DNA from 3 places in the Pseudomonas sp. B21-031 genome. Region 3 is predicted to be linked to each of the others. Evidence: riboswitches for the same ligand, from Rfam matches in the RefSeq annotation. Region 3 holds a riboswitch; each other region holds the start of a gene.
The links. Region 3 has a riboswitch for cobalamin ahead of cobW (cobalamin biosynthesis protein CobW). Riboswitches for the same ligand answer to the same signal wherever they lie in the genome.
Positions count from the first base shown of each region.

Region 1: linked by a shared signal. The riboswitch ahead of LOY53_RS12190 (CbtB-domain containing protein) and the one ahead of cobW (cobalamin biosynthesis protein CobW) in region 3 are both predicted to bind cobalamin.
Region 2: linked by a shared signal. The riboswitch ahead of LOY53_RS15735 (TonB-dependent siderophore receptor) and the one ahead of cobW (cobalamin biosynthesis protein CobW) in region 3 are both predicted to bind cobalamin.

Region 1 covers NZ_CP087181.1:2,745,177-2,748,146, reverse strand. Annotated here, with positions in the region: gene LOY53_RS12195 (LLM class flavin-dependent oxidoreductase) at 1-1,029, shown strand, start outside; cobalamin riboswitch at 1,192-1,414, shown strand; gene LOY53_RS12190 (CbtB-domain containing protein) at 1,508-1,693, shown strand; gene LOY53_RS12185 (CbtA family protein) at 1,703-2,395, shown strand; gene LOY53_RS12180 (cobalamin biosynthesis protein) at 2,413-2,805, shown strand; gene cobM (precorrin-4 C(11)-methyltransferase) at 2,838-2,970, shown strand, end outside.
Region 2 covers NZ_CP087181.1:3,578,564-3,581,533, reverse strand. Annotated here, with positions in the region: gene nikA (nickel ABC transporter substrate-binding protein) at 1-1,058, opposite strand, end outside; cobalamin riboswitch at 1,278-1,485, shown strand; gene LOY53_RS15735 (TonB-dependent siderophore receptor) at 1,594-2,970, shown strand, end outside.
Region 3 covers NZ_CP087181.1:3,208,526-3,211,495, reverse strand. Annotated here, with positions in the region: gene LOY53_RS14030 (branched-chain amino acid aminotransferase) at 1-117, opposite strand, end outside; gene LOY53_RS14025 (hypothetical protein) at 361-720, opposite strand; gene LOY53_RS14020 (glyoxalase superfamily protein) at 717-1,094, opposite strand; cobalamin riboswitch at 1,206-1,420, shown strand; gene cobW (cobalamin biosynthesis protein CobW) at 1,520-2,587, shown strand; gene cobN (cobaltochelatase subunit CobN) at 2,591-2,970, shown strand, end outside.

The sequences.
Region 1 (2,970 bases), 460 kb from region 3:
GTCGACCTTGACTTCATCAAGGCATTCTCCCAGGCCCAGGAGTACGGCGGCTTCGACAAGGCGCTGCTGGCGGTCAACACCAGCGCACCCGACTCGCTGATCCTGGCCAGCTACGTCGCCGCACTGACCGAGCGCATCGGCCTGCTGGTCGCACACCGCCCGGGCTTTCAGGCCCCGACCTTCGCCGCTCGCCAGTTCGCCACCCTTGACCAGTTGAGCCGTGGTCGCGCCTCGATCAACGTCATCACCGGCGGCGACAGCGGCGACCTGCAGCGCGACGGCGACTTCCTCGACAAGGACGCCCGCTATGCCCGTACCGACGAGTACCTGCAGGTGCTGCGCGACACCTGGACCCGCACCGAACCCTTCGACCATAACGGCACGCACTACCGGGTCGAAGACAACCTGACCCTGGTCAAGCCCGTGCAGCCGCTGCCCATCTACTTCTCCGGTGCTTCGGATGCAGCCGTCGAAGTCGCGGCCAAGCATGCCGACGTGTACATGATGTGGGGCGAACCGCTGGAGCAGGTGCGCGAGCGTATTGCCAAAGTGCGCAAGGCTGCGGCCCGTTATGGGCGTGAAAAGCACATCCGCTTCAGCCTGTCGCTGCGGCCGATCCTGGGGGCTACCGAGGAGCAAGCCTGGGACCGTGCCGAGCGCATTCTGGCCGATGCGCAGACGCGCATCGGCCTCCGCCAGGGCAACCGCCGCGAGAAGAACTTCGGCAAGAGCAACACCGGCTCAGAGCGCCTGTTGCAGTTGGCCAGCCAGCGCAAGGTGCATGACACCCGGCTGTGGACCGAGATTGCCGCGTTGGGCGGTGGCGCAGGCAACTCGACGTCGCTGGTAGGGACGGCGGACCAGGTGGCTGAGGCGGCGCTGGCGTACTACGACCTGGGGGTTAGCACCTTCCTGTTCCGCGGGTTCGATCAGTTGCGCGATGCGGTGGAGTATGGGCAGGAACTGATTCCGCGGATTCGCGGGTTGGTGGCGCAGCGGGAGGCTGGACGTAGCGCGCGGACGGCTTAGTGCATGGCTGGATTTTTTTGGCGCCTGTGAGGCCGAGCGCCGCACGGGCGGCGCTGGAACTCACAGGCACTGCAAAACCCGAAAATTGCTAACCTACAACTTCTGAAATACTTTTCACGCGCACACCGCTGTGCAATTGACGGAAAACCTGCCTCGTGGTCTCCTAATGCCTCGCGTTCAGGTGCCCCTCAGGGGGTGAAACGGGAAACCGGTGCGTCGTAGGCCCTCGACTAGGGCGCGACCAAGCCGGTGCTGCCCCCGCAACGGTAAGCGAGCGAAGCGTCTAGACCACTGTGCCGCATCATCTGGCATGGGAAGGGGCGCTTTTCAGGAGCCCTGCTCCTCCTCGTGAGCCCGGAGACCGGCCTGACGTTCATGAACACCCCGCGGTGGGCGGGCGCTGTCGCATTCCCCTGGGCGGATCACGTTCGGGGCTGCCGCGCTTGCCCATTGCCCACAAAAAGCAGAGGAACGCGTCATGCCCGTCACCAGCGCCAAACACAGCATTGCCACCCCCGTCACCCTCAGTCAGCGTGTCGTCATCGCCGTCGGCGCCAGCCTGCTGGGCCTGTGCCTGGTGTACTTTGCCGGCTTCTCGCACATCGAAGCCGTGCACAACGCGGCGCACGACACCCGCCACAGCGCCGCCTTCCCCTGCCACTGAGTACGCCCCATGATCATGCGCATTGCCCGTACCGCGGGCTTCAGCGGGCTGCTTGCGGCCTTGCTGCTGACCCTGCTGCAAAACTTCTGGGTTGCCCCGTTGATCCTTGAAGCAGAAACCTACGAATCCGCAGCCCCTGTTGCCGAACATCACGAACACGGCGCCGAAGGGGCCGCTGCCCATGAACACAGCGCAGAAGCCTGGTCGCCTGAAGACGGCTGGCAACGCGTGCTGTCCACCACCGGGGGCAACCTGGTGGTAGCGGTCGGCTTCGCGCTGATACTGGTCGCCCTGTACAGCCTGCGTGAACCCAAGCGCGCGGCCACCGGCGCCCTGTGGGGCCTGGCGGGGTTCGCCGTGTTCTGCCTGGCCCCGACCCTGGGCCTGCCGCCCGAGCTGCCGGGCACCGCTGCCGCTGACCTGGGGCAACGCCAGGCCTGGTGGATCGGCACTGCAAGCGCAACCGCACTGGGCCTGGCCCTGTTGGTATTTGCCCGCCACTGGCTGGTGAAAGCGCTAGGCGCCGTGCTACTGGTACTGCCGCATGTCATCGGTGCACCGCAACCTGAGGTGCATCAAAGCCTCGCCCCTGAAGCCCTGGAAGCCCAGTTCAAGGTCGCCAGCTGGCTGACAAACGCCGCCTTCTGGCTCGCCCTGGGCCTGTTCAGCGCGTGGCTGTACCGCCGCTCCAGCCAGGCCTGATGGTTTTAGACGCCACCCTGCCGGCGCTGTACGCCGGCTTTGGCTGCCGCCGGGGTTGCCCGGCGGACACCCTCGAAAACCTGCTGCGCCAAGCCTTGGCTGACCATGGCTTGGCGCTGTCAGCACTGCGCGGTATCGCCAGCATCGCCCTTAAGGTCGACGAACCTGGCCTGCAGCAGCTTGCAAAACGCCTAGGCCTGCCCTTGCTGCTGTACGATGCCGGGCAACTTCAGCCCTATGAACCCCTGCTCAGCCATCGCTCGGCCATCGCCCATGCGCACAGCGGTTGTTGGGGCGTCGCTGAAAGCGCGGCGCTGGCCATGGCCAGCCAGCACCTCGGCACAGCCCGGCTGCGGGTCACACGCCAAGTGCTCGGGCCGGCTACCCTCGCCCTGGCCTGCGGGCGATAATCGCAGCATCCCTTTCATTGCAAGGACTTTCCATGACGGTCTACTTCATTGGCGCCGGCCCCGGCGACCCGGAACTGATCACGGTCAAGGGCCAGCGCCTGATCCGCCAGTGCCCAGTGATCATCTATGCCGGCTCGCTGGTCCCTGCGGCTGTGCTCGAAGGCC
Region 2 (2,970 bases), 370 kb from region 3:
ACCGTCGTGCCTGCCGTCAGGGTCCAGCCGGCAGCGTCAAGTTCGCGAGCGGCTTGGGCAGGGTCGTAGGCGTAGGGTTTCAGGCCGATGTCGGCATAGGGCATGTTGCTGGCGAACAGGGTATCGGCACGGGGCTCGAGGCCATACAGAATCTTGTCGATGATGGCCTGCTTGTTCACCGCCTGGTTGATCGCTTGACGCACGGCCAGGTCACGGGTGGCGCCGTGCCCGGTGTTCATCGCCAGGGTGCGGGTAGCCAGCGGTGCCGAGAGGGCGGTGGCGAAGCCTTGGTCGCGCAGGCGCACGAAGGTGCCGGCGGTAATCTCGCCGGCGGCCCCTTGAATCAGCTCGAGCTCGCCGGCCTGCAGGGCCAGCGCGCGGCTGTTGGGATCAGGGATGACGTTTACCAGCACCTCACCATAGGCCGGCTTTGCGCCCCAGTAAAAGGGGTTGCGGGCAAAGCGGTCATACTCGCCCAAGCGCGATTCGACGCGCATCCATGGGCCGGTGCCGGCGGGTTCGCCAGGTTTGGCCTGTGGGGAGCCGAAGCGCAGCGGGCGCACTTGGGCCAGTTCCATCAGCGTTGGGTAGTACGGGTGCTTGAGCACCAGGCGCAAGGTCAGCCGGTCAAGGGCTTCGATGTGGTCGAGGGTGGTGACCAGCTCCATCCAGCGATGGCGTTGGCTATTGGCCAGGACGGCATCCAGGTTGGCCTTGGCAGCTGCAGCGTCGAATGGCGTGCCGTCACTGAAGCGCACGCCATCTCGCAAGTTGAAGGTGTAGGTCTTGCCATCGTCGGAGACTTGCCAAGCCTGTGCCAACCACGGCTCTACCGTGCCCGCCGAGGTGTAACGCACCAGCGGTTCATACACCATGGCCTGGGCGTACATCTGATTGGGCGAGTAGCCGCGTGGGTCGAGTGGGCCTGCGTTAACGGGCCAGGAATACACCAGCGTCGGGCTTTGTTGGGGGGTGCTGTCTGCGTGTGCGCAGAGGCTTGCGGCGACCATGAGAATGCCCCAGAGGGCGGGCGTTCGTTTAGCTGACTGCTGCTTCACACGGGGTCCCCACTTCGACGGAGGCGTAAGGCTAAAGAGTGGTGGGAATGATGTCCATGCAAAAACTTCTTACTGAACGTTACAAAATGCCGCGCCAGAAAAGGCAGTAGAAAGCCCCGGCGATGATTGAACCGTGACGCGTTCGCCCAGGGCCTGAAGTGGCGAGTTCAGGCGACCTGTTTGCCATAAGCCGGTTGACGCAGCGGCCTTTTGATGGTCATCTGCGCGCCTGTTTCAGGTGCCCCCTGCCGCCGTGCATGGGGTGAAACGGGAAGCCGGTTCGTCATCGTTCGATGATCAGTCCGGCGCTGCCCCCGCAACGGTATGCGAGCGAAGCATTCAAGACACCACTGTGCCCTGGCATGGGAAGGTGAATGCTTCATGACCCTCGCGAGCCCGGAGACCGGCCTGAAGCATCGTTTGGCAAACCCGCGGTGGGCGGGCGCAGGCCGGTTTCCGTGGGCGTGCTCGCCCGCGATTCCTCTTTGCGTTGTTCCCTCCGGGATTCTTTCATTCCTGCTTCAAGTGGAACGACATGTCCCGTTATTCGCTGTTCAGTTCTCTGCCAGGTACGCTGCTGCACGCCAGCCTGGTGCCCTGTGTGTTTCTCTCTGTTGCTGCCCACGCCGCCGAGGCGGACAACGCCCTGGCGCTACCGGCCACGGACATTACCGGCACGGCCGAGCACAACCCTCAGCCCGACTTGCATACCCCAGGCACCAGTGGCTCGCGGCTTGGCCTGACGCCGCTGGAAACGCCGGCCAGCGTGACCAGTATCAGTGCCGAGCAAATCCTTACGCGCAACAACGCCACGGTGCAGGACGCGGTCACCCGTTCACCCGGCATCACCTTCATCGGCACCCCCGGTAACGGCGGCACGGCCTTGTCGGCCCGCGGCTTCACCGGGCACAGCTCGACCATGCAGTTGTACGACGGTACCCGGCTGTACGTGGGCGCCGGCACCGTGACCTTCCCGGTCGATACCTGGTCGGTCGAGCGCATCGATGTGCTGCGCGGCCCGGCCTCGGTGTTGTACGGGGAGGGCGCCACCGGTGCGGTGGTCAACGTCGTGCCGAAGAAGCCTTTTGAAGGCGAAATCCGCAATCACCTGCGCCTGGGCTACGGTTCGGATGACCGTCGGCAGATGGCCTTGGACAGCGGCGGCTCGCTGACCGACACCTTGAGCTACCGCCTGAACCTCAACAAGCTGGCCAGCAACGGCTGGGTCGACCGGGGCGATTCGCAGAGCGTCGCCATCAGTGGCGCGCTGCGCTGGCAGCCCAGCGATGAACTGAGCTTCACCCTCAGCCACGACTACGGTGACCAGGACCCGCAGCAGTACATGGGGACGCCGTTGGTGGACGGTCATTACCGCGAGTCGCTGCGCGATCATAACTACAACGTCGACAACGCCAAGGTGCATTACAACGACCAGTCGACGCGGCTGGTCACCGACTGGGTGATCAACGACAACTTCACCGCCAGCAACCAGCTGTACTTCCTCAAGGCCCAGCGCCGCTGGCGCAACGCCGAGACCTACACCTGGCTACCAGGCGACCAGGTGCGGCGCAGCAGCTTCATCAGCATCAAGCAGACCCAGGAACAGCTTGGCGATCGCCAGTCGTTCACCCTGCAACATTCGCTGTTCGGCCTGGACAGCCAGACCGTGGTGGGCGCCGACTACAACACGATCCGTTTCGTGCGCAAGCACGACTTCGGCAACACCCTGACCGATACCGTGCCGTTGTCCGGTTCCGGTGGGGGCGAGTACATCAGCAACGACCCTTACCGCTCGCGCGAAGCCAACCAGGCCAAGCAGTTCTCGCTGTTCGCCGAAAACCGCACGCAACTCACCGAGCGCCTGTCGTTGATCACCGGTGCACGCCGCGACCAGGTGCACCTGAACCGCGAC
Region 3 (2,970 bases):
GTCTTCGGTCAGGGTGCCCTTGTCCCACTCGCCATTGCGCCATACGGACAGGTAGCGTTTATCGGTCTTGATGTAGTCGAAACCCAGCTTGTCCCAGTTAATGCTCTCGTTACTCATGACACCCTCGATTGTCTTGCAGATGCCCGATCGCTCGGGCTGCTGTTATATGCGCACCACGCCACGATAATACATCCGTCGCGGATCGGGAACGGCCAGTCACGAAACAGCGTGCGATTGGGTGGGGGGAGGGCGTATGTCTGGGGTTTTGCGGCGGCTATGAGGCCGAGCGCCGCCCGCGCGGGGCTCGATCTCGAGAGCGCCGAAGACCCTCCGCCATACACCCGGGCCACTACTTCTATCTCAGCGCCCCCGCAACCGCTTACCCCAATCCCCGCCGTGGCTACGGCTACAAGCCTCTTCACTGTCAAAGCGCACATGCCAGGCCGGGTGATCCAGCCGTATCCCCACTTCATCAAGCGCCTGACAGGTCAACGCCAGCATCCGCGCTTTGGCCACCCCAGCCAGCGCTGCAGCTTTGTCTGCCTCGCGCTCAAATACCCAGGTAATGCGCAGGCTGGCAGGAAAACTGTCGGGGTCAAGGTGATGGGTAAGCCAGGTGAACCCGACAATCTCTGCCTTGGCCGTTTCGCAGGCCTCCGTCAAACAAACCACCAGCTCACGCTCCACACGGGCCATTTCGCGCTTGCCCATGGCCTTCATTGCGCGGCCTCATCATCGATTTGCTGGCAGAAGCGCAGGCGGTTGCCAAACGGGTCATGGACCTGCATCTGCAGGCCCCAGTCCAGGCGCTCGGCTTCGGGGCGGGCGTAGCCGTAGCGTTTGTCCTGCAGTTCGCGCTCAAGGGCGCGCAGGTCGTCGAGGCGGGCGAACACGGTCGAGCCCGGGGTGGCATCGCCGTGGTGTTCGCTTAGGTGCAGGATCAGCCCATCGCGGTGGATTTGCGCGTACAGGGGCAGGTCCGGGCTGAAGCGGTGTTCCCAGTCCAGGCTGAAGCCGAGGAAGTCGAGGTAGAACTCTTTGGCTTTTTCGACCGAGAAAATACGCAGTACCGGGATGGCGGGGGCGAGCGGCATAGGGCGTCCTTGGCCGTTGATGAAGGTGCAACTGTAGCGTAGATGCGCCGTTGCTTGTGCGCCTGTCGCGCAATGGCCGACGGCAATGGTTGACCACCTGCCAGCCACTGCGTAGCCTTGCCACTTCGAGGTTCTTCGGCCAGGCCGAAGCTAAGACGGGAACGCGGTACAAGCCGCGGCTGCCCCCGCAACTGTAAGCACCGACAACGGGCCGACACAGCCACTGCGCAAGCGCGCGGGAAGGCGTCGCGCCCTCCAGCCCTGCTATTCAAAGCACGGCAGGTACGGTGCAAGCCAGGAGACCTGCCTCGAGGCGATTTCGACTTTCAACCGGGCGGGGTGATCCGGTGGCGAACAAGCCCGGCCGACCTGGCCCGTGGCTTTCGTCCTGCATGCCCGCGCCATCTTGCCAAGGGCATCGCGACATGAAAACACTGGCCAAACTCCCCGTCACCATCGTTACCGGCTTCCTCGGTTCGGGCAAGACCACCTTGCTTCGCCACATGCTCGACAACGCCCAGGGCCGCCGTATCGCGGTGATCGTCAATGAATTTGGCGAACTGGGCATTGATGGCGAGATCCTCAAACAGTGCAGCATCGGTTGCACCGAAGAAGAGGCCAGCGGCCGCGTGTACGAGCTGGCCAATGGCTGCCTGTGCTGCACCGTGCAGGAAGAGTTCTTCCCGGTCATGCGCGAGTTGGTCGCACGCCGTGGTGACCTTGACCACATCCTCATTGAAACCAGTGGCCTGGCCCTGCCAAAGCCGTTGGTACAGGCCTTCCAGTGGCCAGAAATCCGTAACGCCTGCACCGTCGATGCGGTCATTACCGTGGTCGACAGCCCGGCTGTGGCGGCCGGCACCTTTGCCGCCTACCCAGACCAGGTGGACGCACAGCGCAAGCTCGACCCGAACCTGGACCACGAGTCGCCGCTGCACGAACTGTTCGCCGACCAATTGGCCAGTGCCGACCTGGTGGTGCTGAACAAGGCCGACCTGATCGACGCCGAAGGCCTGGCCAAGGTCCGCGCCGAGGTGGCCGAAGAGCTGCCGCCCGCGGTCAAGGTGATCGAGGCCAGCAGTGGCCGTCTGCCACTGGACGTACTGCTGGGCGTGGGCGCCGAGTCTGAGGTGCACATCGATGGCCGCCGTACCCACCACGATTCGCACCACGATGGCGATGATCACGACGATCATGACCACGACGCCTTCGATTCGATCTCCATTGACCTGCCAGAAGCCGACGAAAGCCTGTTGCTCGATGCCCTGACCCAGTTGGTGGTCGAGTTCGGCATCCTGCGCGCCAAAGGTTTCGCCGCCATCCCGGGCAAGCCGATGCGCCTGCTGGTGCAAGGCGTGGGTACCCGCTTCGACAAGCACTTCGATCGCGCCTGGCGCGCTGACGAACCGCGTATCACGCGCCTGGTGCTGATCGGTCAGGACCTGGATGCCGTGCAGCTCGAAGCGCGTCTGCGCCAGGCCTTGGGCGCCTGACCCATGCACCTGCTGCGGACCCAGCCCGGCGGCTTCGTGCCGGATGACAGCATTGCCGACCTCGGCCAGACACCCGCCGAACTGGTGATCCTCTGCAGCGGCGATTCACACCTGGCATTGCTTGCCGATACCGCCGAGCAATTGCCTGAGGATTACCCCAGCTTGCGCTTGGCCAACCCGATGCAGGTGCAGAACCACGCCTCGGTCGACCTGTATGTCGACGAGGTGCTGCGCCATGCCAAGGTCATTCTGGTGTCGTTGCACGGTGGCGTTGGCTATTGGCGCTATGGCGTCGAGCAACTGGTCGCCCTGGCGGCCCGCGGCGTGCAGTTGATCCTGGTGCCGGGCGATGATCGCCCGGACCCTGAGCTGACCGGCCTGGG